Regions from separate parts of the Pseudarthrobacter sp. NPDC080039 genome, predicted to be linked through region 3. Evidence: riboswitches for the same ligand, from Rfam matches in the RefSeq annotation. Region 3 holds a riboswitch; each other region holds the start of a gene.
The links. Region 3 has a riboswitch for S-adenosylmethionine ahead of AB0313_RS15085 (DUF1737 domain-containing protein). Riboswitches for the same ligand answer to the same signal wherever they lie in the genome.
Positions count from the first base shown of each region.

Region 1: linked by a shared signal. The riboswitch ahead of AB0313_RS12305 (cobalamin-independent methionine synthase II family protein) and the one ahead of AB0313_RS15085 (DUF1737 domain-containing protein) in region 3 are both predicted to bind S-adenosylmethionine.
Region 2: linked by a shared signal. The riboswitch ahead of AB0313_RS06740 (aminotransferase class V-fold PLP-dependent enzyme) and the one ahead of AB0313_RS15085 (DUF1737 domain-containing protein) in region 3 are both predicted to bind S-adenosylmethionine.

Region 1 covers NZ_JBFBKY010000009.1:79,771-90,170, reverse strand. The annotation lists gene AB0313_RS12330 (HAD-IIA family hydrolase) at 1-345, opposite strand, end outside; gene AB0313_RS12325 (TrmH family RNA methyltransferase) at 417-1,073, shown strand; gene fbaA (class II fructose-bisphosphate aldolase) at 1,192-2,211, shown strand; gene AB0313_RS12315 (DUF3151 domain-containing protein) at 2,212-2,634, shown strand; gene AB0313_RS12310 (uracil-DNA glycosylase) at 2,786-3,418, opposite strand; gene AB0313_RS12305 (cobalamin-independent methionine synthase II family protein) at 3,621-4,829, opposite strand; SAM riboswitch class I at 4,842-4,945, opposite strand; gene AB0313_RS12300 (adenylosuccinate synthase) at 5,335-6,624, shown strand; gene AB0313_RS12295 (DUF1508 domain-containing protein) at 6,816-7,187, shown strand; gene AB0313_RS12290 (sigma-70 family RNA polymerase sigma factor) at 7,484-8,035, shown strand; gene AB0313_RS12285 (hypothetical protein) at 8,032-8,955, shown strand; gene AB0313_RS12280 (CoA-binding protein) at 9,022-9,447, shown strand; gene AB0313_RS12275 (2-oxoglutarate and iron-dependent oxygenase domain-containing protein) at 9,452-10,400, opposite strand, start outside.
Region 2 covers NZ_JBFBKY010000004.1:188,944-199,343, forward strand. The annotation lists gene aroA (3-phosphoshikimate 1-carboxyvinyltransferase) at 1-247, shown strand, start outside; gene AB0313_RS06730 (ribosome small subunit-dependent GTPase A) at 231-1,346, shown strand; gene hisN (histidinol-phosphatase) at 1,391-2,203, shown strand; SAM riboswitch class IV at 2,356-2,469, shown strand; gene AB0313_RS06740 (aminotransferase class V-fold PLP-dependent enzyme) at 2,507-3,925, shown strand; gene AB0313_RS06745 (class I SAM-dependent methyltransferase) at 4,019-4,777, shown strand; gene AB0313_RS06750 (metal-dependent transcriptional regulator) at 4,827-5,540, shown strand; gene AB0313_RS06755 (CrcB family protein) at 5,548-5,952, shown strand; gene AB0313_RS06760 (CrcB family protein) at 5,949-6,347, shown strand; gene AB0313_RS06765 (hypothetical protein) at 6,402-6,779, shown strand; gene AB0313_RS06770 (trypsin-like peptidase domain-containing protein) at 6,823-7,806, opposite strand; gene AB0313_RS06775 (pyridoxamine 5'-phosphate oxidase family protein) at 8,023-8,490, shown strand; gene AB0313_RS06780 (zinc-dependent alcohol dehydrogenase family protein) at 8,510-9,565, opposite strand; gene AB0313_RS06785 (pyridoxamine 5'-phosphate oxidase family protein) at 9,750-10,220, shown strand; gene AB0313_RS06790 (zinc-dependent alcohol dehydrogenase family protein) at 10,256-10,400, shown strand, end outside.
Region 3 covers NZ_JBFBKY010000014.1:78,099-88,498, forward strand. The annotation lists gene AB0313_RS15065 (UDP-N-acetylglucosamine 1-carboxyvinyltransferase) at 1-794, shown strand, start outside; gene AB0313_RS15070 (glutamate--cysteine ligase) at 864-2,090, shown strand; gene AB0313_RS15075 (O-succinylhomoserine sulfhydrylase) at 2,218-3,426, opposite strand; gene AB0313_RS15080 (rhodanese-like domain-containing protein) at 3,427-3,837, opposite strand; gene AB0313_RS15085 (DUF1737 domain-containing protein) at 3,834-4,097, opposite strand; SAM riboswitch class IV at 4,111-4,226, opposite strand; gene AB0313_RS15090 (hypothetical protein) at 4,640-4,807, opposite strand; gene opgC (OpgC domain-containing protein) at 4,834-5,304, shown strand; gene AB0313_RS15100 (hypothetical protein) at 5,361-5,615, opposite strand; gene AB0313_RS15105 (TetR/AcrR family transcriptional regulator C-terminal domain-containing protein) at 5,839-6,543, shown strand; gene AB0313_RS15110 (pyridoxamine 5'-phosphate oxidase family protein) at 6,550-7,014, opposite strand; gene AB0313_RS15115 (aminodeoxychorismate lyase) at 7,075-8,001, opposite strand; gene cls (cardiolipin synthase) at 8,098-9,570, shown strand; gene AB0313_RS15125 (multidrug effflux MFS transporter) at 9,587-10,400, opposite strand, start outside.

The sequences.
Region 1 (10,400 bases), on a different contig from region 3:
GCCGATGGTGTAGGCGCGGTTGCCCGACTCCGAGCCCCCGGCGGACACCTGGTCCTTCAGGAACTGGGCCGTGGCCAGGGCGGAGGTCCAAATGTTCTCTTCGGGGATCTCCAGGCCGGACGAGCGGAGGCGGGCGGCGAGGTCGCGGGGCGTGAAGATGGAGTTGTTGGTCAGCACCAGGAAGCGCCTGGACGTATCCACCCAGCGCTGGATGAGTTCGGCAGCCCCCGGGATGGGCTGGTTTTCGTGGACCAGGACTCCGTCCATGTCCGTCAGCCAGCACTCAATCTCCTGCCCGCTGCGGTAAACCGCCGGGTTGCCTGCCACCTGGTCCTCTTCTGCCATGCCTGCCTCCGCGTCGTGATGGTTGCCCGAAGAGTCCAGTCTAGTGTTGAAGGGTGAACCAAACGCCCGGCATGACTGACGAACCCAACCACCAGCCCGGGGACGCCGAACCCGAAAAGGCGGAGGTCGGCGTCGGGCCCTGGGAAGGCGAGCTGCCCGAGGGCGGCCACTGGGACCCGGACCTGCTCGCCGACGGGGACCGGCGCAACGTGCTGGACAAGTACCGCTACTGGAAACACGAGGCCATCGTGGCGGACCTGGATTCCCGGCGGCACAACTTCCACGTGGCCATCGAGAACTGGCAGCACGACCTGAACATCGGCACCGTGGTGCGCACCGCCAACGCCTTCCTTGCCAAGGAAGTCCACATCATCGGACGACGGCGGTGGAACCGCCGCGGAGCCATGGTCACCGACCGCTACCAGCACGTCCGCCACCACCCCACCGTGGAGGACTTTGTCCAGTGGGCGCAGGGGGAGGATCTGGCAATCATCGGAGTCGATATCTTCCCGGACTCGGTGCCGCTGGAAACCTACGACCTGCCACGCGACTGCGTGCTGGTCTTCGGGCAGGAGGGCCCCGGCCTGACGCCGGAAGTCCACGAGGCCGCCGTCGCCACCCTGTCCATCGAACAGTTTGGCTCCACCCGCTCCATCAACGCAGCCTCCGCTGCAGCCATCGCCATGCATGCCTGGATCCGCCGGCACGTCTTCAACCAGCACGTGTAAGCCCCCGGGGCGTAATCCAGAACACTCCAAGCCCCGGAATGGCTAGGATGGTGCCAAGCCGTAAGCGGTCTACTTGAGGGTTATCCACCCACAGACGAAACTCAGCAGAGGAGCCAGCATGCCCATTGCAACCCCAGAGATCTACGCCGAGATGATCGACCGCGCGAAGGCCGGCGGATTCGCCTTCCCCGCGGTCAACGTCACGTCCTCGCAGACGCTGAACGCGGCACTGCGTGGCTTCGCGGAGGCGGAGTCCGACGGCATCGTGCAGGTCTCCACCGGCGGCGCCGCCTACTGGTCCGGCGCGTCCACCAAGGACATGGTTGCCGGTTCCCTGGGCTTCGCGGCGTTCGCCCGCGAAGTGGCCAAGAACTACGGGGTGAACATTGCCCTGCACACCGACCACTGCCCCAAGGACAAGCTGGACGGCTTCGTCCTGCCCCTGCTCGAAGCTTCCGAAGCCGAGGTCAAGGCCGGCCGCAACCCGCTGTTCAACTCCCACATGTGGGACGGCTCGGCAGAGACCCTGCAGGAGAACCTGCGGATCGCCCGGGACCTGCTGCAGCGCACCGCCGCCGCAAAGATGATCCTCGAGGTGGAGATCGGCACCGTCGGCGGTGAGGAAGACGGCGTTGAGAACGCCATCAACGACAAGCTGTACACCACGGTGGAAGACGCCCTGGCCACCATCGACGCCCTCGGCTCCGGCGAGAACGGCCGCTACATCACCGCCCTGACCTTCGGCAACGTGCACGGCGTCTACAAGCCCGGCGGCGTCAAGCTGCGCCCGGAGATCCTCAAGGACATCCAGGCGCAGGTGGGCGCGAAGATCGGCAAGGAGAACCCGTTCGACCTGGTCTTCCACGGCGGCTCCGGCTCCTCCGACCAGGAGATCGCCGACGCCGTCTCCTACGGCGTGATCAAGATGAACATCGACACCGACACCCAGTACGCCTACACGCGTCCCGTGGCAGACCACATGTTCAAGAACTACGACGGCGTCCTGAAGGTGGACGGCGAAGTGGGCAACAAGAAGACCTACGACCCCCGCGTCTGGGGCGCCTCCGCTGAGGCCGGCCTGGCAGCCCGAGTGGTGGAAGCCACCAAGCAGCTCGGTTCGGCCGGAAAGACCTTCTAAATGTCGGATGAGTTCCGCCGGAACCTGATGGGTCCGGAGCCCACGCTCCTGCCTGCCGAAACCGAGGTGTACGGGCAACTGGAGGCCGGGCACGAGGCCCTGGACCTGGTGGAAAAGCACCCCACGTCCTCGCTTCTCTGGGCCGTCCTGGCCGAGGAAGCGTGGGCCGAGGGCCGCACCATTGACTCCTACGCCTATGCCCGTGTGGGCTACCACCGCGGCCTGGACGCGCTGCGCCGCAACGGCTGGCGCGGCGTGGGTCCCATCCCCTGGGAGCACGAGCCCAACCGCGGTTTCCTGCGGGGCCTCTACTCCCTGGGCAGGGCTTCGGCGGCCATCGGTGAAGCGGATGAGCCGGAGCGGATCGAGAAGTTCCTTAACGATTCCGACCCCAAAGCCAAGGCGGCCATCGAGGGCTCCTAGGTCCCCACCGGCTCCCAGGCTTCGCTCCGCCCAGGCAGGGAAACCTCGGCGGCGGAGGGCCCCTCCATATATCGACGGCGGCCGGTCAACTTTCGGATGAAAGGTGACCGGCCGCCGTCGTCTTTGGTGGTTGAGCCTGTCGAAACCCTGGCTAGCCCTTGTTGGCGATGCCCGTGCGCGCCATGGCGTCTGCGTAGGCCGTCCGCATGTCCTCGAGGTACTCCTCCTGGCGCGCCGGGGAGCCGGCGAATGCGCGGCCACTCAGTGAGCGGACCTTGTAGGTCTTCAGGCCGCGGCGCCACAGCAGTGGCACTTCGGTCTTCAGGAGAAGGTTGGCCAGCCGGTTGGCTTCCGTGCCGTGTGCCACGATTACCGAGGCCCGGGGGACCAGCGCCAGGAACTTCAGCAGGGGCTTCAGGCCCGCCTGGACCTGGTCCGGGGTGAACTTGCCGTTGGCTTCGCCCGGGACGTGCCAGGGGTGGACGTTCCATGGCATCACGAACTCGGGGCGCAGGCCCAGCTTCCACTGGATGCCGAGCATGCGGGTAGCGGCATCCTGGTCGCCGGGAGTGATGAACCCGGACGGATCCGCCTCGCCGATGTTGGAGAACAGGCTGATGATGCGGCATTCCTCCACGTCATGCATGGGGTCCACATAGGGAACTGTGGTTCCGGGCTTGGCCTCCTGCAGGGAGTCGCACAGTTCGTTGACGGCGGCGACGCTGGGTTCGTAGCGGCGGCTCATGAGCTGTTCGTGGAATGTTTCGGGGGCCAGGGCTGTCATGAAGGGCTGGTTCTCCTGCGGGGATTGGCATTGCTGCCGACACCGAAACGGGCACGCGGGCGCGCGTCATGTCGGTGGCGGTTGATTGGGGTGGGCCGGAGCTCGCCGGCCTTCCCCAGTTTAGCAAGCCCCCGGAAGCGAAACGCCGGCTGCCCTTCCCGGTGATGGAAGGAACAGCCGGCGCTCCGGAATATACTGCCGGCTACCAGAGGCGCTGGGTGGCGCGGCGGGCGCCCTCTCCCAGTGCCTCCAGCTTGGCGAATGCGATCTGCGGGTGGACACGGCCGCCCAGTCCGCAGTCGGTAGAGGCGATCACGTTTTCCCGGCCCACCACGTCGGCAAAGCGGACGATGCGGTCTGCCACCAGGTCCGGGTGCTCCACCACGTTGGTGGCGTGTGAAACGACGCCCGGAATGATGACCTTGCCGTCGGGCAGTTTGGTGTCCTCCCATACGCGCCACTCGTGTTCGTGGCGGACGTTGGCGGCTTCGAAGGAGTAAGCGCCGGCGTTGACCTGCAGGACGGAGCCGATGATGTCCGCGAACGGGATGTCCGTGGTGTGCGGGCCGTGCCAGGAGCCCCAGCAGACGTGGAGCCGGATCTGTTCCTGCGGAAGGTCCCGCAGCGCCCAGTTGGTGGCTTCGACCCGCAGCTGGATGAACTTGAGGTAGTCCTCCAGCGAGGGCTCGGGGTTGATCTGGTCCCAGCTCTCGGCCAGGGACGGGTCGTCGAGCTGGACGGTGAGGCCGGCGTCGATGATGGCCTTGTATTCCTCCCGCATGGCATCGGCGCACGCGTAGACCAGTTCCTCGTCCGTTTTGTAGTACTCGTTGGCCACCCGGGCGCACGAGCCGGGGGAGAGGGAGGCGACGAAACCCTCGGTGAGGCCCGCGGCAGCGAGCCCGGTTTTCAGGTTCCTGATGTCCGATGCCACCAGGTCGTGGCCCGTGTAGGTCAGGGGACCGGCAATCTTGGGCTGTGCCACGCTTTTCCGGTGCGTGAGGATACCGGAGGCAGGATCGTTGTACGCCTCGTTGAAGGCCTGCCGGTCGCGCCGGTCGGGGAAGGAGGTCAGGACCACGTTGCCGGGGGACGAGCGGCGCACTTCGGCCTCCGCCCAGCGGTCCACGTTGGTGGGTTCCAGCCCGCCGAGCCGGGCGAAGGAGTAATTCCACCAGGCCCCGTAATCAACGGTGCTGGACATGGTGTGCCCGTATTCGCCGTCATTGGGGATGTCGATGCCCAGGTCTTTCTGGCGCTGCACTACATCCACTACGGAAGCCTCCAGCAGTTCAAGGAACTCCGGGGTGAGCCCGTTGCTTTCCTTGGCTGCGTTGGCCGCGATGAGCTCAGGGGTGCGGGGCAGTGAGCCGGCGTGCGTCACGCGGATGTGGTCGGTGTTCTTGGGCATGCTGGAACTTCCTTTCCATCGGTCCTGGCAGTAGCACCTTCGGCCGGCAGCGATCTGCCGAACCGTGGTTGCTGCGGCGTCATCAAGCCAGGTCTCTCGGCCGCTCCGGATGGTTCCCTCTCACTTAAATCCAGAGGGCAGGGTCCGGGCAAATCGGCTTTGGTTTGTGTCGGGCCAACATCCTGGTGGTGTCCATGCTCAACGCGGACGGCCGTCCTTCCGGGACTCCTCGCCGGCAGATCTCCGGGCCGGCCGGGGAGGCTGGGGACGAATAGCACGCCGCCCCTGTTGCCCCTCGATGCGTGAAGGGCTGCGGCGGGCCAAACGGTGGATAAAGTGCCATATCCGCTAAACTTGGGTGGTAAGAGCCCCGGAACTCTTGCTTCGCTGTGCTGTCCCAACGCGGCGAAGGCCGGATGTTCGGGGCATTCTCATGAACGGCGCTGTGCGGGCCCGCCACTTGGTGGCCGGACGCGGGCAGCCCGAACGAATGGGGGAGGATCCCATGCCAGCAATTGTGATCGTAGGAGCCCAGTGGGGCGACGAAGGAAAAGGCAAGGCCACCGACCTGCTGGGCGGCCGTGTTGACTACGTCGTCAAGCCCAACGGCGGCAACAACGCCGGGCACACCGTCGTCGTGGGCGGTGAAAAGTACGAACTCAAGCTGCTGCCGGCAGGCATCCTCAGCCCCAACGCGGTCCCCATTATCGGCAACGGCTGCGTGGTGAACCTCGAGGCCCTCTTCCAGGAAATCGACGGACTTCAGGCCCGCGGCGCGGACACTTCCCGGCTCCGGGTCTCCGCCAACGCCCACCTGGTGGCCCCGTACCACCAGGTCCTGGACAAAGTCACCGAACGCTTCCTGGGCAAACGCGCCATCGGCACCACCGGCCGCGGCATCGGCCCCGCCTACATGGACAAGGTGGCCCGGCTGGGCATCCGCGTCCAGGATGTCTTTGACGAATCCATCCTCCGCCAGAAGGTGGAAGGCTCACTGCGCCAGAAGAACGAACTCCTGGTCAAGGTCTACAACCGCCGCAGCGTGGTGGTGGATGAGATCGTGGAGTACTTCCTGTCCTTCGCCGAGCGTCTCCGCCCGCTGGTCATCGACAGCACCTTGGTCCTGAACTCCGCCCTGGACGAAGGCAAGGTGGTCCTGATGGAAGGCGGCCAGGCCACGTTCCTGGACGTCGATCACGGCACCTACCCGTTCGTCACCTCTTCCAACCCCACCGCCGGCGGCGCGTCGGTTGGCTCCGGCATCGGGCCCACCCGGATCTCGCGCTCCATCGGCATCATCAAGGCCTACACCACCCGCGTCGGTGCGGGTCCGTTCCCCACCGAACTCTTCGACGAGATGGGAATGTACCTGCAGAAGACCGGCGGTGAATTCGGCGTCAACACCGGCCGGCCGCGCCGCTGCGGCTGGTACGACGCGGTCCTGGCCCGCCACGCTTCCCGCGTGAACGGCTTCACGGACTACTTCGTCACCAAACTGGACGTGCTCACGGGCATCGAACAGATCCCAGTGTGCGTGGCCTACGACGTGGACGGTGTCCGGCACGACGAAATGCCCATGACCCAGACCGAGTTCCACCACGCCAAACCGATCTTCGAATACTTCGACGGCTGGACCGAGGACATCACCGGCGCCCGCACACTCGCGGACCTCCCGGAGAACGCCCGGAACTACGTGCTGGCACTGGAAAAGCTCTCCGGAACCCGCTTCTCCGCCATCGGCGTGGGCCCCGACCGGGACCAGACCATCGTGGTGAACGACCTCATCAACGACTGATTTCCGGGCACATGCCGCCTGGGAACGGGTGGGTATTACGACGACGGCAGGCACCTTGGCGGGTGGCCTGCCGTTTGTCTTCTGCCGCGGTGGCATGCAATTTACACAGGCTTAACGCGGACGGTCTTGTGAGTGTGGTGGCGCCGCGGCCACACTCGGTACTACCCCCTGGTGCCCAAGGAAGGATCGTCATGGCCGGAAGATTTGAAGCATTCGTCGACGCTGAGTCGTTCTTCCGGTTCCGGCTGCTGGCCCCGGACGGGACGGTGATCGCCGTTTCCGGCCCGTTTGAGGACAAGGCAGCGGTGGCGGCCGGGATTGCCGCGGCACGGGAATGTGCGGGAACGGGCCTGGTCACAGACCTTTGCCCCGCTGGAACATCCTCCCGTCCCGCAGCCGTAACCCCTGCAGCCGGTGCCGACGTCCCGGCCGGGACGTCCGCCGCCGTCGAACCCGCCTGCGGCGAGGAGCGCATGCCCGCCAGGCTGCACGCATTCACGCTGGCCAGGGTGCCCCGGCGGCAGGCGACGCTGCCCCGCTGGACCCGGGCGGCAACCCGCTGACCGCCCGGGAGAAACTTCGAAAAAAGTTTTTGGGATTCGCGTAACCCTTCCGGGCGGTTCAGCGATTACCCCTATGAAGTGCCGGTCTGGAACCTGTCCCCCATCACGTTCCAGGCCGGCTCTTTTGTCTTTCCGCATGGTTGGCTGCATCGTGGCGGACCCCCGGCCGATGGCTTCTTCCCGGCGCCGTGGCGGTTCCGGCGGCGTGGTTACCGGAGGGTAAGGTAAGGGCAGCGTTCCGAATGTTCTGAGCGCCTGCCTTGCCAACACCCTTCTTGACGGAAAGCACCACGTCAGTGACCGATGCACAGACAGACGGGGCCCCGGACCGGTCATTTTCCGGGACTGCTGCCTTCAGCCTCGTCTACAAGACATACGCATCACAGGTCCTGGGCTATCTCACCGCCCGGGGAGTCGAGGATCCGGAGGCCGCCATGCAGGAAGTGTTTCTTTCCGTCCTTCCCCGGCTTCACACGGTGCATGGCGGGGACGCCGGGCTGAGGACGTTTATTTTCTCGGTTGCACATGCACGGATGGTGGATGACCACCGCCGCCAAAGCCGGACACCCGTCAGGCTGCCCTTCGAGGCAGCGACGGACCAGCGCGAAGACAGCTCGGCGGAAAAGGAAGCCCTGCAGCGCATCTCGCCCCGGGAAGTCCTGGCGCTCCTCGACGGGCTGCCCCGGGAGCAGCGGGACGTGCTGTCGCTTCGCCTGGTGGGAGGCCTGACAGTGGAGCAGACGGCGGAGACCATGGATAAGAGTGCCGGTGCAGTAAAGCAGCTCCAGCGGCGCGCATTGCTCAAACTCCGGGAACTCAAGGAAGTGAAGGAGTACCTCACCCCATGACATCTTCCCGGGACAACCTCGTCACGCTTGTTGACGGCATCCTCCTTGAATCCGGCTTCGATCAGGACTCGGAGCTTCGTGACGCCCTGCTCTCGCTGGGTTCCCTGGCCTCGCTGCCCGCGCCGGCACCCAGTGGGGAGCTCGCCGCATTGATTGCCGCAGGCGGACTGTCCAGCCCGGAGAAGGCTGTCCACGACGAATCCCCGGATACACCGGCTGACGGCCGGAAGGCGGGTACCCAAACCGGAGACGAACTGGCGCGCCGCCGTCGTCGCCGGCACCGTCCCACAGCGCTGGGACTGGTCCTGGTGGCAGGAATGGGACTCGGAGTCGGCGGCGTGGCGGCCAGTTCAACCAATACCCGTACCAGTGCGGTGGAGCACCTGCTGGAGGACTGGGCTCCGTGGAGGGGTTCCACCACCGGGACGTCCGCGGTGGCTTCCGGTTACCGTGGGCCCACCCTCGCGGCGGACGGCGACCTTCCCGGTGCTGCTTCCGTCCCGGCGCCCCATCTGGTGGACGACGCCGCGGACCTGTCCTCGAAGCTCCTCCGGCGTCAGGGTGGCCACAACGGCACAGCATGCCCCGGTCCGCTGCGCCGCAACGCCGGCATCGGTGTGCGAAACTGCGCGGCGGGATCCGCCGCTGCCGCACCGCAAAGCAACACAAACGGCGGCGGCACGGACGGCCGGGGCCCCGGAGCGGCGAATGGGACGCCGGCAGGGGCGGGCGCCGCAGAAGAAGGAAAGGCTGAACTTCCGGCAGCGACTGCCCTGGCAAACAGCGGCGGCGCGTCCGGTCCTGCGGGCCGGAAGCCGGACACTTCCCCGGGCAACGCCGGTCCGGCGCCTGCCCAGGGACAGTCCGGGGAAGCGGGCCCACAGGGCGGTGGCCAGAAGAGCGTTACCCCGGCGAAATAGCGGAGGGGCGGCACAACCGCCCGGCGGTTTCCGCGGTGCCCGGCGTAGTTCACGTAGGCTGGCCCCATGGGCCACACGAATGATCCTGCAGTAACCGAACGCCTTATGCGAACCAAAGGACGTTGGGCCATCGTCGGTCTGACCACCAATGAAGCGCGCCCGGCCTACGATGTTTCGCTGTTCGTCCGCGACCGGCTCGGCATGGAAATCATCCCCGTCAACCTGCGCGGCGATGCCGTCCATGGCGAAACCGGGTACCAATCCCTCGGTGACATCCCCGCGGAGAAGCAGCCGGTCGACGTCGTGGACTGCTTTATTAACTCGGAAAAGGTGGGCGGCGTGGTGGACCAGGCTATTGCTGCGGGGGCAAAAGCCGTGTGGCTGCAGCTGGGGGTCATCGACGAGGCAGCGGCGGAACGCGCCAAGGCCGCAGGGCTGGACGTAGTGATGAACGCCTGCCCGGTACAGCTCGCGTGGAAGTACAACCTTTAGCGCTTCACGAACCTTGGCGCTTGAGCAGCTCCGGATAGTGCCGTTCGGTGACGTCAGGGTGCGCGCGCATCCGGCCTTTGAGCATGTTCATGCCGAAGGACGCCAGGAGCGGGTTGGCAGGATCATCAGTGATGCCCCGGGCAGCTGCCTTCAGTTCCGGAGCCAGCGGCAGGGGCTCGATGACCGCATCAAGCCGCGGCGACCAGAAGAACGGCACCGAGTAGCGGTCCACGCCGGGTGGCGGGGCCTGCACGCGGTGGACGGTGGCCGCAAGGTATCCTTCCGTGGCTACTTCCAGCATCTCGCCAAGGTTCACCACCAGCGCCCCGGGGAGGGGTTCCACCGGCAGCCACTCGCTGGTGCCGGGCGGCAGCACTTCGAGCCCGCCAACGCCGTCCTGCAGCAGGAGGGTCACGAAACCATAGTCCGCATGCGAGCCAACGCCCTGGTCTCCAGCTGCTTCCACTACTCCGCCCACGTAGTGCACCAGCTTTCCCATCCAGGCGGGTGAATCACGGAAGGGCTCATCGAAGTAGTCCTCGGGCAACTGAAGCGAAACAGCGATGGCCCGCAGCAACTCCATGCCAACTTCGGACATCAGTTCCGCCCACTCCATCGCGGCAGGCCTGAGCTCCGGGAAGGTGTCATCCGGCCAAAGGTTGGGGCCTTGCAGCAGCCAGTAGGGCTGGTGGTCCGGATAGTCCCTGACCGGCTCCCGCTCCGGTGAGTAATCGATTTGCTCCCGGGCGTCCGCCCGGCCCTGCGTCACCTCCGTGCCCATGCGCGTGTAGCCGCGGAAGTGCGGCGACAGGCGGTTGTCCAGCTTCATTCGCTCTTCCAGCGGCAGTCTGAAGAAGCGCCGGACCAGGTCCAGGAGCTCTTCGGCCTGGCCCGTCCGGCCGCCGTACCCGGTGATTTGGAAGAACCCGACATCGTGGGTGGCGTGCCGCAGC
Region 2 (10,400 bases), on a different contig from region 3:
AACAAATGACGGACTGGTAATCCGGCCCGCGGCGCTGCACGCGGGCGTCGTCCACAGCTACGCAGACCATCGCATGGCCACTGCCGGTGCCATCCTGGGCCTGGCTGTGCCAGGCGTGCAGGTAGAGGACATCGCCACCACCGCCAAGACCATGCCCGACTTCCCGGAGCTGTGGGCAGCCATGCTGTCCCAAGGGTCTTCGGCACAGCCGGGACCGGAAGGGCGTGGCAGTGGCGCGGAGCACTGATTCCTGGGACGAATCAGACGTTCGCATCCGCCCAAACAAGAAAGGCTCACGTCCACGTACCAAGGACCGGCCCAGCCATGACGATGCCGTCACCGGCCGGATCATCACCGTGGACCGGGGCCGGTACACGGCTGTGGTGGATGAGGACTCGAAGGAAGAGCGTGTAGTCATCGCCGCCCGCGCGCGCGAGCTGCGCCGGTCGCCGGTGGTTGCCGGCGACTTCGTATCGCTCGTTGGAAACGTGTCCGGGGCGCCTGACACCCTGGCCCGGCTGGTGAAGATCCAGGACCGGAAGACGCTCCTGCGGCGCAGCGCAGATGACACCGACCCCGTGGAGCGGGCCGTGGTCGCCAACGCGGACCAGTTGGTGATCGTGGTGGCCGCAGCCAACCCCGAGCCCCGCACCGGGTTCATCGACCGCGCCCTGGTGGCGGCCTATGACGCCGGCATTGAGCCGATCCTGCTGGTCACCAAAGCCGACGTCAAGGATCCGGCGGACCTGCTGTCCAACTACACCCATCTGGACTTCCCCGTGATCATCAGCCGCACCGCCGATGCCCAGGCCTCGGGAATAGACGCGCGGTCCGACGACGGCCTCTCCGCCCGGCTGGACATAACTGCGGTGGCAGACCTCCGGGCGCACCTCGACGGCAAAGTCACCGTGATGCTGGGGCACTCCGGGGTGGGCAAGTCCACCATGGTGAACGCGCTCACCGGTGCCGAGCGTGCCACCGGCGGGGTGAATGCCGTGACCGGCCGCGGCAGGCACACGTCCTCCTCCGCCCTGGCTCTGCGCCTGTCCGACGCGCCTCCGGGCAGCTGGATCATCGACACCCCGGGCATCCGCTCCTTCGGCCTGGCGCACGTGGACCCTGACCGCATCCTGCGCTCCTTCCCGGACCTCTCCCCCGGGATCGAGAGCTGCGAGCGCGGCTGCAAACACACGGCAAGCGCCGTTGACTGCGGGCTCGATGGCTGGGTGGCGGATGGACACGCCGGGCCCACCGGTCCCGCCAGGCTGGCGTCCCTGCGGCGCCTTCTGGGGACGGACCCACGGATGGAAGCGCAGGACGCCAAGGAGCTCGGCAGCGTCAACTGACGCGTTCTCCCGGCAGAAGCGTCGGCAGACGGTAGTTTGGAACCATGATCCAACCCGCTTCGAGCTACAACGATGACCTGCGCCTGGCCCACGTCCTGGCCGACTCCGTGGATGACCAGACCATGAGCCGTTTCAAGGCCCTGGACCTCCGCGTTGAGACCAAGCCGGACCTGACGCCGGTCACCGATGCGGACAAGGCCGCCGAGGAAGCCATCCGCGGCCAGCTCTCGCGTTCCCGCCCCCGCGACGCCGTCCTGGGCGAGGAGTTCGGCAGCACCGGGCACGGTTCGCGGCGCTGGATCATCGATCCCATCGACGGAACCAAGAACTTCGTCCGCGGCGTGCCGGTCTGGGCCACCCTGATCGCACTCGTGGACGAAGGCGAGCCCGTTGTGGGCGTGGTCAGCGCCCCGGCCCTGGGCAAACGCTGGTGGGCGGCCAAAGGCATGGGTGCGTACATGGGCAGGTCCCTGGCTGCCGCCACCAGGCTCCGCGTTTCCAACGTGTCCAAGCTCTCCGACGCGTCCCTTTCCTACTCCAGCCTCAGCGGCTGGAAGGAACGCGGCAACCTGGACGAGTTCCTGGGCCTCACCGAGGACGTGTGGCGGACCCGTGCCTACGGCGACTTCTGGTCGTACTGCATGGTGGCAGAAGGCTCCGTGGACATCGCCTGTGAACCGGAACTGAACCTGTATGACATGGCGGCCCTGGTGCCCATTGTGGTGGAGGCCGGCGGCCGGTTCACGTCCCTCGAGGGCGAAGACGGCCCGTTCGGCGGTAACGCGTTGGCCACCAACTCGATCCTGCACTCGGAAGTGCTGCACCGCCTGAACCCATACCTGGACGACCTGCTCTAACAGCCGCGGTTTTACCGCTACAGCGAATATTGCGACGCCGGGTGCCCCTAAAAGGGGGCGCCCGGCGTCGTTTATTCGCCCACGCGTAACAAACGCCTTAACAATCGCCCTGGCTTCAATCCTGGGCGCCCCATGTCCTACGCTTTTATGCAGGTCACGAGTGCCAGCGCAAAACCCCGGTTTGCTGGCCGGCAACCCTCCATTCGCGGTGGGGTGCCCCGGGTGACGACCAGGCCGGTCCGGAGCGGATGCGGCAAGCGCGGATTCCTGTATGCCGGAGTCCTGTAGTCAAGTGAGGTCTCTGTGACAACTGCCACCGTCTCCCCCCAGCCCGCTATCGCCCAGGCTGCCGCTGCCGATCAACGCCGCGCCGCTGCCGGCCGGCCCCTCGCCGCCGTCACCGGAGCGGAAATCCAGGCACCACTGATTTCCGGCGGCCACGTACGCTACGCCAACCTCGATTACGGCGCGTCAGCCCCCGCGTTGTCTGTGGTCTCGGCTTACCTGAACGAGATCCTGCCTTACTACGCCAGCGTCCACCGCGGGGCCGGGTATGCGTCCCAGATCAGCACGTCAGTGTACGAGAACGCCCGCAGCATTGTCCGCGACTTCGTGGGCGGCCGCCCTGACGATTCCGTGATCTTCACCCGCAACACCACCGATTCGCTGAATCTGCTGGCTGGCTGCCTGCCCGCAACTGGAGGACGTCCGGACGGGGACGTCCTGTACCTGGACATCGAACACCACGCCAACCTCCTGCCGTGGCAGGCCGTCCCGCACCGCAGCATCGTCGCCGCGGACACCATCACCGGCACGCTGGAGTCTGTCCGTGCCGAACTGGCGCAGGGCGGGGTCAGCCTGCTGGCAGTGACCGGCGCATCCAACGTCACCGGCGAGATCCTTCCCATCCGCGCCCTGGCCGCGCTGGCCCACCAGCACGGCGCCCGGATCGTGGTGGACGCTGCCCAGCTGGCGCCGCACCGGCGGGTGGATATCAGCGCCGACGACGTGGACTACCTCGCGTTCTCCGGCCACAAGCTGTACGCGCCGTTCGGGGCCGGCGTCCTGGTGGGGCGGCCGGACTGGCTGGACTCGGGCGTCCCGCACCTCGCCGGCGGCGGCGCAGTCAAGGAAGCAAGGCTCGACGGCGTCAGCTGGGCCACCGGACCGGCCCGCCATGAGGGGGGCTCGCCGAACGTCCTCGGGGCCGCCACCCTGGCCCGCGCCACCCAGGTGATCGCCGGGCTGGACCAGGACCGCTGGCATGCCCACGAATCCGCCATCCGCTCGTTCCTGGTTGAGGGCCTGCAGCGCATTGACGGCGTAACGGTCCACCAGATCTTCAAGGACACCAACCCGGAAACGGACACCATCGGCGTGGTCAACTTCTCCGTCGAAGGCTACGACGCGGGCCTGGTGGCCGCCTATCTCTCGGCGGAGCACGGGGTGGGCCTGCGCGACGGGCGCTTCTGCGCCCACCCCCTCCTGAAGCGGCTGGGGCTGCCGTCCGGCTCCCTCCGGGCGAGCTTCGGCGTCGGCTCGCGGCTGGAAGACGCCGAACGCCTCCTCGCGGGAATCCAGGCGCTGCGCGCCGACGGCCTGGGCTGGGACTACGTGGTTGACGCGGGCCGCTGGGTGCCCGCAAACGACACCCGCACCTACCCGCACTGGGCCCCCAACACCCCCGGGACGGCCGGCGCCGCGCCCTGCATCGACGACTAGGGCGGGCTGCCTCCTTCCGCCACGCCGGCGATGCCTTCCGTGCGGTAGATTCGAAAGACATCCACAATCGGCAGCGTCAGAAGGAGGCCACGCGTGGTTCGGGGTGGCCCCAGGCTCGATCACGGGCGGCGCCGGGAGCTCGGGCAAAGCTTCCAGGACGGCGGCAGGCATTACCAGCGGGTGCGGCCCGGCTACCCGGAGGAATCAGCCCGCTGGCTGGTCCCCGCCGGAGCCCACGATGCCCTTGATGTCGGCGCTGGAACCGGAAAGTTCACCGCGTTGCTGCTGGAGATGGGACTGGACGTCACCGCCGTCGACCCGTCGGAAGACATGCTCGCCCAATTGAAGGCCCACTGCCGGGCCGCCACCGCCGTGACCGGCACTGCGGAGGCGACTGGCCTGCCGGACGCAAGCTTCGACGTCGTCACCGTTGCCCAGGCCTGGCACTGGTGTGATGCCCTGGCGGCAAGCACGGAGCTCGCCCGCGTCCTGCGCCCGCACGGAACCCTCGGCCTCGTGTGGAACCAGTTGGATACCTCCGTGCCGTGGGTGCACCGGCTCTCCAGGATCATGCACGCCGGCGACATCTACCGGCCGGGCCACAAACCCGTCGTCGGGCCCGAATTCCGGGGCATCGAAGGGCATGTAACACACTGGCAGGACACGGTAACCACGGCAGACCTGATGGAACTCACCAAATCGCGCAGCTACTACCTCCGCGCCGGCGAGGCCACGCGCGCCAAAGTTCTGTCCAACCTGGACTGGTACCTCCATGAACACCTCGCCTACGCCCCGGGCCAGGAGCTTGACCTTCCATACCTCACGCTGGCGTGGCGCGCCGTCAAGGCGTAACCGGCACACCACACAGTGCCGTCCCGGCCAAACCGGTAGGCTTGAGCCTGTGAAGACCAGCGCGCCCTCCTCCTCCATCGAGGACTACGTCAAGGTCATCTATTCATTCACGGAATGGCAGGACAAGCCCATCACGTCCTCCCAGCTGGCACAGCGGCTGGGTGTGGCGAATTCCTCCGTGTCGGAGATGGTCCGCAAGCTCAAGGACCAGGGCCTGGTTGACCACAAGCCCTACAGCGCCGTCACGCTGACCGAGCCCGGCCTCCGCCTGGCACTGTCCATGGTCCGGCGCCACCGGCTGATTGAGACCTACCTGGTCCAGCGGCTCGGTTACAGCTGGGACGAGGTCCATGATGAGGCTGAACAGCTGGAGCATGCTGTATCGGACACCTTTATCGAACGCGTCGCCGCCAAGCTCGGAAACCCCAAGCGGGACCCGCACGGTGACCCCATTCCCACTGCCGACGGCCAGGTGCTGATGCCGCGGGCCCACCTCCTCGCTGATCTGGACGAGGGCCACAGCGGGCGGATCACGCGGATCAGCGATGACAATCCCGAACTGCTCCGGTACCTCGCCGCCCAGGACATAGACCTCGACGCCGACGTCGAAGTGGTGGGACGGCGGCCCTTCGGGGGCGCCCTGGTGGTGCGGATCGGCGGCGCCGGCGCGTCCCGCGACTTCGACCTTGCCGATGAGATCGCCTCCGCGTTGTGGGTGTCGAGCGACACCCCGCATTCCGGCTGCGTCCTGGGCGGCCGCTGACGTGGCGATGCCAACGGGCAGTGCGTGGCTGGCCGTCGCGGCCGGAGGGCTGATCGGCAGCGAACTGCGGTACGGGCTGGGGCTGGCGTTCCCTGATACTCCGGGGTCGGTTCCCTGGGCCACGCTGGCCATCAACATCAGCGGCAGTTTCGTCCTGGCGGCACTCACTACGATATGGATCGCCCGCCCGCATACAGCTTTTTGGCTCCGCGCCGCGCTGGGGCCGGGCCTGCTGGGCTCCTTCACCACGTTTTCCGCGGTCATCTTTGCCTCCGGCCAGTTGGCCCGCGCTCAGGCACACCCGGTGTGGATCACCTACCTGGGGTTGTCTCTGGTCCTGGGCCTTGCGGCGGCCGGGGCCGGGTGGCGGACCGGCAGGTTCGTTTCACGCAACCAGGACGGGCGGCGATGACCGCGGCCGTCCTGGTGGGAATTTTCGGCGTCGGGGGCGCGCTGCTGCGGTTCGCCGTCGACAGCTGGTTTGCCCACCACAGCAGCATCCGCAGCGTCCGCACGGATGGAAGCGCCAGGCTGCACTGGCCGTGGGCCACGCTGCTGGTTAATGTGGCAGGGTGCTTCGTCATCGGCGTGGCGCATGGCCTGACCGCTGGGATGGGGCTTGGCAGCGAATGGCAGGTGGGCCTGGCGACCGGCCTCGCAGGAGGCCTCACGACGTTCAGCTCCTGGACCACCGCCACCATTCGCCTGGTCAGCGAGGCACGCTTCGGCTCCGCCCTGCTGAACGTGGTGGTCAACCTGGTCCTGGGCTTTGCCGCCGCGGCCGCAGGAATCGCGCTGGCTGGTTAGGCCCCCACCGGGCCGCAGTCGGCGATTTGGCCGCCTCCCGTATCGTGGAAGGTGATGATCAGCAGACGTGATGCAGCAATAACCCTCGATGTCCCCTTGGAAATGGCACAGCGCCACGGCCTGCCGAAGTGGATGTCGGAAGCAGAACTGCGAGCCATCCTGGACAATCCCCCACCCTGGCTGGTGCAATCGCGTGCCAACAGGACGGGCAAGCGGCCCGTATGGGTCCATCTGGAATGTGCGGTCTGCGGGTACGAGGAAGCGGCGCGCCCCAAGAAGTGGTGGCCGGACTTCACGTACGTAGTCTGTGTGCACCACTCCCCGACCGAGGTTCCGCCCGTACGCACGGGCTGCGTCCGCAGCGAGTACGACGGCGTCGGGACACGTTTCGTGGGCATCGCAGACGTGGAAGCGCCCCAGGCCAGCCGTTAGCTTTCCCAACGCTTCGCCCCCGGGCGCCGGCCCGGCGTCGTGCTTACGATGTCCCGTTCGCCGTCATTTCGTTGGGAACGGTGGTGAGGTGCAGTTCACTGCCCTCCCGGAGCACTGCGACGTCAAGGGGCTGGCCAATGGCGTCCGCGAACAGCAGCCGCTGCAGACTCTCAGCATTGCTGACCGGGCTGCCTCCGGCCGTGACGATGATGTCTCCGGCCAGCAGGCCGGCCTTGTCCGCCGGCGACCCCGGCAGAACCTCCACGATGCGAAGCCCCTGGCGCAGACCGGTGCGGATCACGGAGCTGGGGTTGAGCTGGATCGGCGTGCTGACGAGGCCCAGGTAGGCGCGGCGCACCCTGCCATCCTTGAGCAGGGCGGAGATGATCCGGCGGGTGGTGGCGTTGATCGGGATGGCCAGCCCCAAACCCGCCCCTGCCACAGCGGTGTTGATGCCGACGATCCTGGCGTGGCTGTCCGCGAGCGCTCCGCCGGAGTTGCCTGGGTTCAATGCCGCGTCTGTCTGGATGACGTCCTCGATGACGCGCCTGTTGCCGCCCGACCAGACCGGAATGGCCCTGCCCAGGCCGCTGACCACACCTGCGGTCACCGACCCCGCCAGTCCCAGCGGATTTCCCACCGCGACCACCAACTGTCCCACGCGGAGGGACTCGGCCGCGCCGAACTCCGCAGGCCGGAGCCTGGGCCGGGAGCCGTGAACCACCGCAAGGTCGGACAGCGGGTCGGCGCCCACCAGTTCCAGCTCCATCCTGGTGCCATCGCCGAAAACCGCAAAACCGTGCACGGTACCGGCAACCACGTGCGAATTGGTGAGCAGGTAGCCATCCTCCGTGAAAAGCACGGCAGAGCCTGCACCCACCCTGACGCGTCCGTTGCGGCGCGTTGCGGTCATCTCGATGGCTGCCACGTGGGGCGTGACGGCTGCGGCGACGTGCATGACTGTTTTCGAATAGGAGTCCAGGACCTCGTCGTCTTCCGCTGTCCCGGCGTTCCGCGCCTGTTCCATGACGCACCTCCGGCGTCCGTTCCATCCACCCCGCGGGGCCGGCCTCAGCGTGATTTTGTTCCGGCCCCGGCCATCGCGGGCCTTTAGTGGAACAACGCATGCGCGTGCTGTTTCAAGTCCCGGTTCTGCTACGCCGTGGGTGAACGGCAGCCTGGTCCACCGCTGGATCGTTCTTCACCCGTGCGCGGCGGCTCTCCAGGCTCTAGGATCGGTACCATGACTGATTCACCTGCAGGGTCTCATACGGAAATTCTGCGCGCTGATGAATGCTGGAAGTACCTCAAGTCCTCGTACATCGGACGGCTGGCGGTCATCAACGGTGATATTCCAGAGATCTTTCCAGTGAATTTCTCGGTGGCCGGAGGAACCCTGGTGTTCCGTACGGGACAGGGCACCAAGCTTCGTGCCCTGCTCAGCGGTGCGATGGCAGCCCTCGAAGTGGATGGGCTCAACCCCTACGCCACGGAGGTTTGGAGCGTGGTAGCCAAGGGCGTGCCGGAACCCTTTGATGAAGCCCGGATGGCCCTGCCTGAAGACGACGCCGACCGTGAACCGTGGGAGCCGGGCATCAAGGACCACTTGGTGGCCATCACCCCCACGGAGATCAGCGGGCGCAGATTCGCGGTCAGGTCGCGGGTGCGGTGGTGGCCGCCCGTGGATTTTTCCGCCGATTGGCTGGACTAGGCGGGGCCGCCCGGAGCCCTTACGCCGTGAGGATCACCTTGAGGGCTTTGGTTTCGGAAGCACGGGAAAACGTGTCATACGCGTCGAGGAACTGGTCGAAGCCAAACCGGTGCGTCGCGAATTTTTCTGCCCTGATCCGGCCCTGGGCCACCAGCTTGAGCAGCATGGGCGTGGTGTTGGTGTTCACCAGGCCCATGCTGATGGTGATGTTTTGGATCCACAGGTCTTCCAGGTGCAGTTCCACAGGCTTTCCGTGCACCCCGACGTTCGCCACGGATCCGCCGGGGCGGACGATGTCTGTGCACATGGCGAAGGTGGCCGGCACGCCCACAGCTTCGATGGCGACATCCACCCCGTGGCCGTCCGTCAGGGCCAGGACCTGTTCCTTCCAGTCGACGCTGCCGGACAGGACGGTGTCGGTAGCGCCGAACTCCTTTGCCTTCCCGAGGCGGTTGGCGTCCACGTCGATGGCCACCACGGTGGCCGCGCCGTACAGTCCCGCCGTGGCGATCGCAGCCAGTCCCACCGGCCCGGCGCCAACCACCGCCACGGCGTCGCCGGGCTTGACGCGGCCATACTGGACACCGATTTCGAACCCGGTGGGAAGGATGTCCGAGAGCATCACGCCCTGCTCATCCGTGACGCCGGAGGGCAGCAGGTGCAGCGAGTTCTCTGCGTAGGGCACACGGACATACTCCGCCTGGGTGCCGTCGATCAGGTGGCCGAATATCCATCCCGTACCTTCCTGGCCCTCGCCCCCGAGGCAGTGTGAGTAGAGGCCGGCCTTGCAGTTGGCACAGTGGCCGCAGGATTTGATGCAGGAAATGATCACGCGGTCATTGACCTTCAGCCCGGTCACGGAGGATCCGGTTTCAACGACAGTTCCCACTCCCTCGTGGCCAAGGATCCGTCCTTTTTCGACGGCGGGCACGTCGCCTTTCAGGATGTGCAGATCGGTGCCGCAGATGGTGGTCGTATCAACCCTGACGATCACGTCACCGGGCTGCTGGATCCGGGGGTCCGGGACTTCGGTCCACGACTTTTCGCCGGGCCCGCCATAGACGAGTGCTTTCATGCGGAACTTCCTTGCTGTGAGGGGCGGCCGTGCATGGCCTGCGGGCGGGCGCCGATCGATGATGCCCGGACATCTCCCCCAGCGTCCCATTGGCCCTGCCGGGCACCAAGGGCCATAGGTCCTCCCGCCACAGGCGGGCCTTAATGCCCTTACCGGCGGCAGAAGAGTTGCCTACGCTGTCGACATGACTGACAAGACGAACATACCGGTGCCGGAAATCCTCGACGAAGAAGAGTGTTGGACGCTTCTTTCCCAAACAGGGGTGGGCAGGCTGGCTGTCATTGCTGACGGCCATCCCGACGTCTTCCCCGTGAACTACAAGGTGGAGGGCCGTTCGCTGGTTTTCCGCACCGGCGGCGGCACCAAGCAACAGGCCATCCAGTCAGACGCCACGGTTGCCCTGGAAGCTGATGCCGTCAGTTCCCAGTTCGGCCTTGCCTGGAGCGTTGTGGTCAAGGGCAAGGCCGCTGAGACAACGCCCACCGGCGCTGACCTGGATGACATCCGCCGGGCGATGTTTCCCTGGCAGGGTGTGGGGCAGGAGCACTTTCTCCGCATCACGCCGGAATCCGTAACGGGGAGGCGCTTCACGATGAGCGCACCGCTTTTGTGGCAAACCCCGCTGGACGACGCAACCCGCGCCGGCTTCGAATAGGCCTGTGGACTGGAGGCGCTGTGCGCGCATGGTGGGTGGATGAGCCCGGCCCCATGTCCACCCATCCGTTGGTCCAGGGAAGCCGTGCCACTCCCCGCCCGGGCGCCCATGAGCTCTTGGTGGAAGTAAGCGTCTGCGGCGTGTGCCGCACGGACCTTCATCTGGCGGAGGGCGACCTGG
Region 3 (10,400 bases):
CCATCATGGCCGCCGCACACCGGCCGGGCACAACCGTGATCCGCAACGCCAGCCCCAACTACATGGTCCAGGACCTGTGCTTCTACCTCCAGATGCTGGGCGTCAGTATTGAAGGCGTAGGCACCACCACCCTGAAAATCACGGGCAAGCCGGAAATCGATGCCGAGATCGAATACTTCCCCTCTGAGGATCCCATTGAGGCCATGAGCCTCATCACCGCCGGCATTGTCACCAACTCCGAGGTCACCGTGCGGCGGGTCCCCATCGAGTTCATGGAAATCGAGCTGGCTACCCTGGGCCAGATGGGGCAGAAGCTGGAGATCTCCGGCGAGTACATGGCCCGCAACGGCCGCACCCGGCTGGTGGACGTGACCACCAAGCCCTCCGAGCTGCGCGCCCCCGAGGACAAGATCCACCCCATGCCCTTCCCCGGGCTGAACATCGACAACCTGCCCTTCTTTGCCGTCATTGCCGCCAACGCCCACGGCCAGACCATGATCCACGACTGGGTCTATGAGAACCGGGCGATCTACCTGACGGAACTCAACCGGCTCGGTGCCCAGGTGCAGCTGCTGGACCCCCACCGGATCTACGTCAATGGACCCACCAAGTGGCGTGCCGCCGAGGTGGGCTGCCCGCCCGCGCTCCGTCCGGCCGCCTGCCTGCTGTTGGCCATGCTCGCCGCGCGGGGGGTATCGGAGCTGCGGAACATCTATGTCATCGAGCGCGGTTACGAGGACCTGGCGGAGAGGCTGAACACCATCGGCGCCAGGGTGGAGTACTTCCAGGGCTAAGCATTCACGGTTCGTCATGAACCGCGTGTGACAGTTCCTATGCCCGGCTGCTGCCCGCAGAATGTTCGTATGCGTACATTCGGCGTAGAAGAAGAACTCCTGATTGTTGATCCGGAGTCCGGAGAGCCGCTTGCCCTGGCTGACGCCCTCCTTGCAGGCCACAACGTGGCAGCTGACGATCTTCCCGTGGACCGGGATGTCCACCACATCGGGAACCAAGCGGATTACGACGACGAAATGGGCTTGAGTGCCGAGCTGAAGCTTGAGCAGATCGAGACGCAGACCCGGCCGTGCCCGGAGTACGGCAGCCTGCTGGAACAAATCCGTGCCGGCCGTGCCTTGGCGGACCAGGCAGCAAGGAAGCACGGGGCCCGGGTGGCGGCGCTCGCCACGTCGCCGGTGGCCTCCCCCAGCCACACGACACCCGATCCCCGCTACGCGAGGATGCTGGAACGCTTTGGCCTCACCGCCCAGGAGCAGCTGACCTGCGGCTTCCACGTCCACACCTACATCGAATCGCCGGAAGAGGGCGTGGCGGTCCTGGACCGCATCCGCGACAAACTGGCAGTGCTCACAGCCCTGAGTGCCAATTCGCCGTTCTGGAACGGGGTCTCCACCGGGTTCGAAAGCTACCGGACGCAGGCGTGGAACCGCTGGCCGACGGCGGGTCCGGCGGGCATCTACAGTACCTATCCTGCCTACCGCCGCGTAGTGACCCGGCTGCTGGACACCGGGGTCATGCTGGACGAAGGCATGCTCTACTTCGATGCCCGTCTGTCCCGCAACCACCCCACCGTGGAGGTTCGCGTTGCGGATGTCTGCCTTCGGGCCGAGGACGCCGCGCTCATCGCTGTGCTGGTCCGGGCGCTGGTGGAGTCGGCAAGCCGGGAATGGCGTGGGGACGTGGACCCGGCACCCGTTCCCACCGTCCTGCTGCGGATGGCCTCATGGCAGGCAAGCAGTGAAGGGCTGAGCGGTGAGCTCCTTGATTTTGGCAACTTCCGCCCCGCCCCGGCCGCGGACGTGGCCCGTTCCCTGGTGGACTACCTTGCCCCCGTGCTGGAAGAGCAGGGGGAACTGGCCCTGGCCCGGCGTGGAGTGGAGGACATCATTGCACGCGGAACGGGGGCCGCTGAACAGCGCCGCGCCCGCGATAAGGCCCTTGCCGGACCGCCGCCGGAAGACATGGGGTTCGGCGCGGTGGTCCGGCAGGCCGTGTACGTGACCATGCGCGGTTCGCTGGACCTGGCAGAGGTGGAGACAACGCCCGAGCTCCTGCGCGTCCGCCAGGCCTGACGGTCAGCCCGCGACAATTCATGGGCGACGCACCGTTTCCTTTTCGACGCGCAGATTCCCCTACGCGACTCACATTCGGGCCGCGAAGGGGATCGTGCGCGTCGATAATGCGAAGGCGCGTCGAAACCTAGATCTGCTTCAGCGCCTGTTCCAGGTCGCGGATGAGGTCCTCCGGGTCCTCGAGCCCAACGGAGAGCCGGACCACGCCGTCGCTCAGTCCAATCGCCGCCCGCCCCTCCGGGCCCATGGCGCGGTGCGTGGTGGTGGCGGGGTGGGTGATCAGGGACTTGGAATCGCCCAGGTTGTTGGAGATGTCGATGATGCGCAGCCCATCCAGCAGTGCGAAGGCGGCTTCCTTGCCGGAGCGTCCGCCGGAAGGGGCGAGCTCGAGGGTCAGTACCGTGCCGCCGGCGCTCATCTGCTTCGCCGCCAGGGTGTACTGCGGATGCGACTTCAACAGCGGATACTTCACCCAGCTGACGGCAGGCTGCTGTTCAAGCCACTCGGCGAGGCGGAGGGCAGTCGCGGAGGAGTGCTTCACCCGCAGGCCCATCGTCTCCAGGCCCTTGGTCAGGACCCAGGCATTGAACGGGGAAAGCGCGGGGCCGGTGTGGCGCATCAGCTGCTTCACCGGCCCGTCGATGAATTCCTTGGTGCCCAGGATCGCACCGCCCATGACCCTGCCCTGGCCGTCGATGTGCTTGGTGCCGGAGTAGACGATCACGTCCGCGCCCAGGTCACCGCAGCGCTGCAGCAGGGGAGTGGCAAAGACGTTGTCGGCCACCACTGTGGCGCCCGCGGCGTGCGCCAGTTCGCTGACCGCGGCGATGTCCACGATTTCCTGCATCGGGTTGGACGGGGACTCGAAGAAGACGGCGGTGGTGGGCTTGGAGAGGGCTTCACGCCATTGGTCCAGGTCCGGCCCGTCGACGAACACGGTCTCCACGCCCCACCGCGGAAGGATTTCGTTCAGGATCACGAAGCAGGAACCGAAAAGGGAACGGGCAGCTACCACCCGGTCGCCGGCAGCCAGCAATGCACCCAGCGCAGTGAACACGGCGGACATGCCCGACGCCGTCGCAAAGCATGCTTCGGTGCCTTCCAGCAGCCTGAGCCGCTCCTGGAACGTGGCCACCGACGGGTTGCCGTAGCGGGAGTACACGAACCGCTCGTCTTCCCCGGTAAAGGCTCGTTCGGCCGCGGCCGCGGACTCATAGACGAACCCGGAGTTGAGGAAGAGGGCTTCCGAGGTTTCCTGGAAGTTGGTGCGGTCCAGCCCGCCGCGGACAGCCTGGGTATCGGGGCTCCAGCCGGAGGAGTCTTGGTTGAAAGTCACTTAGTTCTTCCCGAGGTTGGTGGGCAGGCCGCGGTTCTTCCAGCCATTGAGGGTGCGTTCGCCGTACCGGTCGGGGTCGCCTTCGAAACCCTCCAGGACGCTGTAGGCCGTGAAGCCCGCCTGCGTGGCTGCGGTGGCTGCGGCGATGGAACGCTGGCCGGAACGGCACAGGAACACCAGTTCCGTGGCAGGGTCCTGGGGTGCCTGCTCCTTGAGGTCCTTCACGAAGTCGGGGTTGGGGATGCCGCCCGGGAAGGTCCACTGGATGAAGAGGGGGTCGTTGTCGGTGGCTTTGGTGTCCGGAATGCCAATGTGGGCCCATTCACCCTCGGTGCGGACATCCACCAGGACGGCGCCCTGCTCCAGTTTGGCCCAGGCTTCCTGGGGCGTCAGGTCCCCTGCGTAGCTCATGCGTGGCCCTCGCCGTCGAACTCGCCCTCCAGTTCGTCCACGGCAGTGGCCACTGCGGCATCCGCGGACGCGATTGCGGCCGGAAGGACGACGGCCTGCGCCACGATCACGCTGGTGCCGTTGAACGTTGCTGCCGGGCTGCCGTGCAGCACGTAGCCGTCCGCCAGCGCAGCCGAGATCCGTTCACAGAATTCACGGTTGTCCGCCCCGGTAATCAGGCGGTAGGACAGTCTTTCGTCAGGGGCGGGTGCGTCAGACACGACGGATCTCCTTCTTTCACGCTTGCAGCTCGAATCGGTCGATATGCCGAGTATTCACCTGAGGCACCCCGCCGCGAAAGGGAGGGTTGCCGACCGGCCAGTCAGGGCTTAGCACCGGTACTCATTACTCCCCAAAAAAATAACACCTGAGGCGCCAACCTGCACCGCCGCCGTCGTCATGTTCCGTAATTGAGCGGGCGGCAGGGCGATAAAGTTCTTACCGGGGGCGCCGCCCCGTCTCCAGAGCAATGAGTACGTGGGTCCTTGTCAGCATGCGGGCACACGTATCGCACCACCACGCCGCCGGCGGGCGGAACCGTCCGTGTTCCGCCGGAACCTTCCTGGCAGCCGCACTGATCGCCCTCGTGGCCCTGTTGGTCCCGGCAGTGCCGGCCCGGGCGGCAGACACGGCCCCGGACAAGGGAAAGCCGTGGCTGGGGGCCGTGCTCGAGTGGGGTGAGGATACCGCCGCCGGCTTCAGCGACCGGCTCGGGGCCAGTCCCGCCGTCTTCGGGCACGACATCACCGTTCCCTACCGGGATTCAGAACAAAATGACCTCGACGGCTTCCTCCAGCAGGCCGCAACCAAAGGGTCGCACGCCCTGCCAGCAGCCGGCCGACTGCCGGAAGGCATTCCGGAACGTGGCGGCGGCGTTCAGGAAGTACGACGGCGGCAGGGCCACCATGGTGTGGGCGCCGTACCTGGGCACGGGCTACCCCTTCGACCGGAGCCGGAATGCGCCGCAGCCCGGAAGCGAAGGTTTCGCCCTGCTGGATACGAACGGCAGCCGCGTTCGCGCTGGCCTTCCTGTCCTGGGGCAATCCCTACCTGGCCAACACCTACGACGTCCGCCTGGCGCTCGTACCGGATGCCGCCTACCGCCCCATGTATGACGCACTCTTCGGCCGGACGTACCTGGCCCCCGGCCGGCTGCTCGTCGTCCTGGTCCTGGTGGTGGCGGCCTATGCGTTCCTCAGCGCCTATTGGAAACCGGTGCAGCGTCTACTTGGCTGGTTCCTGATCCCGCTGGGCAGGGCAACGCTTAACGTCTTCATCATGCACGTGGTGCTGATCGCCGTCGTCCCCAATATTCCCGGTCTCCAGCAACAAAGCAGCTTTCTCAACACAGCGGCCTATGCCGTGGTCCTGGGGCTGTTGTGGGTCATGGTCCGTACCAGGTTCCTTTTCCGAATCATCCCCACATGAAAAATGCTGCGGCACCTGTGCGTGCCGCAGCATTGATCGTCTACTGCTTGTTGCCCTTACACGAGTCCCGGATAGCTGCTCAGGATGTAGTCCGCGGCAGCCGGGCCCTTCATGCGAAGGCCCCGGTGGCCGGGTGACACCTTGGTCTTCATCGCGGCCCAGAACTTTGATTCCGGGCGGGGGGCCTGCTGGTTGATGAAGCACCAGCTCGTGTAGAGCCCGTAAAGGCGGTCCGGATCCAGGGTGGTTTCAGACGCCTGGTCGAAGTAGGTGGCTTCGTTGAGGAAAATGTCGAACTGCGAATGTGCCATGACGGCGTCCCTTCGCTCGGTGCTCGGTGCCGCTATTCGGCTACAGCAGCGGACCTCGATGCCCTGCACGGGGGCAAAGAAGGGTGAATTGGGCCTTTATACCCCTGGCCCAGAAGCGGCGCTAACTCCGTATCTACGATGTAGACTTTACTCGTAGACTACAGATACGGCAAGCGACTGGAGTAACTGGTCGCATGAAGCGCCGGCACTCAGGACGGACAAAATGGCTTCCCCAAAAACGGTGACAACAGCCGGCCGCAAGGCCCCGCTCAGCCGGGAGGTGGTGCTGGCCAAGGCCTTGGAAATCGTGGATGCCGAAGGGCTGGATGCGTTGACCATGCGCCGCCTGGGCATGGAGCTTGGCCGGGATCCGATGAGCCTTTACCGGTACGCCGAGAACCGGGCCGCCCTCCTGGATGGAGTCTCGGAACTGGTCCTCAACCAGCTCAACATCCATCCCGAGGACCCGGACTGGAAAGAGCAGCTCCGGAAAATCGCGCACAATTTGCGCATGCTGGCACTTAGGCACCCCAACGTGGTGCCGCTGCTGGTCACCCGGCCCCTTTCCACCCCGCTGGGCCTGCGCCCGCTGGGCACGCTGCGGCCCCTGGAGCAGATCCTGTCCCTGCTGGTGGCCGCAGGATTCGAACCGGCCGATGCGCTGCACGTCTACCGCGCCTACTACGGCTTCCTCTACGGGCACATCCTCAACGAACTGCAGGAGTACGTGGTGGACCCTGAAGAGAACGAAGTCCTGCTGCGGCTTGGCCTGCACCGCCTCCCCGCCAAGGAGTTTCCAAAGCTGCGCGCCCTGGCCCCGGCGCTGGCGGAGTACGATGGCGCCACGGAGCTTGACCAGGGACTTACCATCCTGCTTTCCGGGCTGGAGGCACAGCTTTCCAGGCAGGCTGCCCGTTCCGGTCGCTGACGACGGCTACTCGAACGAGGCCCGGCGCCGGTCCTGGAGGCGGGTGTTCCAGACATCAGGCCTGTTGACTTTGAACCGGCGCCCTGTCAGCGCTTTGGCGTTGAGCCTGACGTAATTGGCCTTCTCGCCGGGCTGCCACGGCTCCAGGCCAAGGCCGTCCACAGCATCCCTGACGGCCTGGTCCTCGATGATTTCCGTGTCGCCCCGGACCACTACGCTCCAGGCCTGCTCACTGGAGGGATCATAGCCATCGATTTCCAGGGCTGCCGGCCGTTCCATCCGTGCGCCCCACAGCTTTGAGCCCGGAGCCGTGCGGAAGACGATGCTGCGCAGATGGACAACGTAGTTCACCGGGAAGATCTCCGGATGTTCATCCACCACAATGGCCAGCCTGCCCACCGTGTCGGTGTCGAGCAGTTCCCAGCAGTCGTCGAAGGACAGTTTTTCGATCGGCAGGTTTCGCGAGTCCATGATCCACACCTTACGGGTGATCAGGGGGCGGGAAAAGGGACCGCGGCGCCGGGCGCAGGTCTAGTGGATGCCGGCGAAAAGTCCGCTCAATTCCGCTGTCAGTTCCTTCTGGACTGCCGGGGTGCCGATTTGCTTGCCGTCGATCGTGTTCACGGGTGCCAGCAGGCGGACGCTGGATATCAGCCAGACAGCGTCGGCGTCCAGCAGATCCTGTGGCTCCAGGGGGCCGTACCCCAGTTCCCAGCCTGCCGCCTTGGCGGCGGCGAAGAGTGCGCCCTGGGACGTTCCGGGCAGGATGCCGCTGTCCAACTGAGGTGTGATGAGCCGCTTAACCGGAGTGCCGTCGTCGGACTTCACGTGCGCGAGCAGCACGGTGGAGGTTGGGCCTTCCAGGACGCGGCCGTCGGAGGACAGGAAGATGACATCGTCCGCACCCTGCTTGTGGGCATAGCGGAGTGCCGCCATGTTGACGGCGTAGGAAAGCGTCTTGGCGCCAAGGAGCAGCCAGGGTGCCCGTTCGGCCACATCGCTGTCATAGCCACGGTCAAGGAAGATCACGTCGATGCCTGTTTCCCGCTGGCGGCGGCCGGACGCACCCGCCGGGGACGCCTGCACCCAGGCCGTGGGAGCCGGGGCGCCCTCCACCCCGCGGGTCACCACCAGCTTGACTACCAGTTCATCAGCCGCGGGGTCTGGCGGCGGGTTTTCCGTCCGGTGCCGGGACACGGCAGCAGTGATGGCCCGGCGCCACACGTCCTGCTCCGGAATGGCCAGGTCCAGTGCCGCCGCAGAGCCGGCAAGCCGGTCCAGGTGGGCCTGCATTTTCCGCACCGACCCACCCACAGCCAGCATGGTTTCAAAGATGCCATCGCCCCTGGTAACCCCCAGGTCCGTGACCAGCAGCTGGGGCTTGGACGCATCGGCCACCCGGCCGTCGGGGAAATCGGGGTCGAGGAAAAGGAGAACCACGGGTGCTGGAGAGGTCATGGCACCAGCTTAGTGCGGTGCCGCGGCTAAGCTGGGCGGAGTGCACCGGCCGGAAGCCGTTCCCCGGAGCCCAATCTCCCGGGAGTTATAGACGTGTTGTGGCCTTTTTCGCTTGCCGGCACCGCGCCGACATGGGTAGTGGTGCTCCTGGGCTTCATCGACCTGGCCATCAGGGTACTCGCCCTCGGCATCATCCCCGGCAACAGGCGCCCCACCACGGCCATGGCCTGGCTGCTGGGCATCTTCTTCATCCCGTTTGTGGGCATCGTCCTTTTCCTGCTGTTCGGCAACTTCCAGCTGTCCAGCCGCCGCCGCGCGCAGCAGCAGCTGGTCAACGACCGGGTGCAGGCCGGCATCACTGCGCTCTCGGACGCCGAAAGCGACTACCCGGGTCCGGAGTGGGTCACGTCCGCCGCTGAACTCAACCGCACGCTGGGGTCGCTGCCCATGGTGGACGGCAACACCGTGGACCTTATCCCCGGGTACCCGGACTCCATCCTGGCCATGACGCAGGCCGTGCGGAAGGCGAAGAAATTCGTCAACGCCGAGTTCTACATCATGAGCTCGGACCACGTGACCAATGATCTGCTCACTGCCATGGAGGAAGCCGCGGAGCGGGGCGTGGAAGTGCGCGTCCTGTTCGACCACATCGGCACGCTGCGCATCAAGGGCTACAGGAAGCTGCTCAAGCGCCTGAGGGCGGGCAAGATCCAATGGAAGCGGATGCTCCCGCTCCTGCCCATCCACGGCCAGTGGCGCCGGCCGGACCTGCGCAACCACCGCAAGATCATGGTGGTGGACGGCGAGGTCGCCTTCACGGGGTCGCAGAACCTGATCGAGCCCTCCTATAACAATCCCCGGCACCGCAAAGCGGGCCGTGAGTGGGTGGAGCTGATGGCATGCCTGCGGGGACCAATCGTCACCACCCTGAACGTGGTCTTCGCCACCGACTGGCTGAGCGAAACGAACGAGTCACTGGAACAACAGCTGCAGCTTCCGGCGGATCCCGAGCCCGGCGGCGTCACGGCCCAGGTAGTACCCAGCGGGCCCGGGTTCATCACCGAGAACAACCTCCGTCTGTTCAACACGCTCATCTACTCCGCCCAGCACCGGATCTCGATCTGCAGCCCCTACTTCGTTCCGGACGATTCGCTGCTGTATGCGATCACCACCGCGGCCCAGCGCGGCGTCGACGTAGAGCTGTTCGTCTCGGAGAAGGGGGACCAGTTCCTGGTCCACCACGCCCAGCGGTCCTACTACGAGGCGCTCCTGGAAGCCGGCGTGCGCATCTATCTGTACAAGGCCCCGTTCGTACTGCACGCCAAGCACTTCACCATCGACGACGAGGTGGCCGTCCTGGGCTCCAGCAACATGGACATGCGGTCCTTCTCCCTGAACCTGGAGGTCTCGGTGATGCTCCTGGGCGAGGACATCGTCAACAAGATGCGGGCGGTGGAGGACACCTACCGGGACATCTCGCACGAGCTCAAACTCGCGGACTGGCTAACCCGGCCGCTCGCTGCACGGTATGTGGACAACGTGGCCCGGTTGACAGCCACGGTCCAATAGGGCGGACGGCACGTACTTACCCGTCGGCACCTACCCGTTGGCCGCCGTCGTTCCCTGCGTGCTCGGGCCAGCCGCCCTTCCGGTACGCAGGAGTTCCCAGGGCCAGCACCAGGACCGCCAGGGCGCAGCTGCCGATCATGACGCAGACCATGGACAGCGAGTTTCCGCCCAGGACCCCTACCAGGGGACTGACGAGCCCCGCCACGCCGGACTGGAGGGCTCCGATGACGGCCGCCGCCGTCCCTGCCATATGCCCGTAGTTGTGGAGGGCCAGGACGGAAGCGTTGGCCGGGATCATTCCCTGCATTGACAGGACCAGCCACAGCCCGGCGACCACTCCAAATGCGCCGCCGGCACCGGTTGCCACCACCAGGAGCAGCAGCAGGGCGAAGCCCAGCTGGACCAGGAGGGCGGTGCGCAGGAGGCGTGACGGCGGAAATTTTCGGACCAGGGCGGCGTTGAGCTGGGCTGACAGCACCAATGCCGCGCCGTTGAGGGCGAAGACCAGGGCGAACTGCTGGGGGCTGAGGCCGTATTCGTTCTGGAAGACAAAGGGCGAGCCCACCACGTAGCTCATGATCAGGGCCAGGCCCAGGCCCGGGATGACTGCCAGGGCCATGAAGTGCCGGTCCCGCAGCAGCGTCCAGTATGCACGGGCCACATGCCTGGGGTGGCCGGAACTGCGCCGGTCCTCCGGCAGCGTTTCCGGCATGAACTTCACGACAACCGCCACAAGAACCAGCCCGATGAGAGCCAGCGCATAGAACCCGATGAGAGCCAGCGCATAGAAGACGGCGCGCCAGTTCCAGGCTCCGGCGATGGCTTGCCCC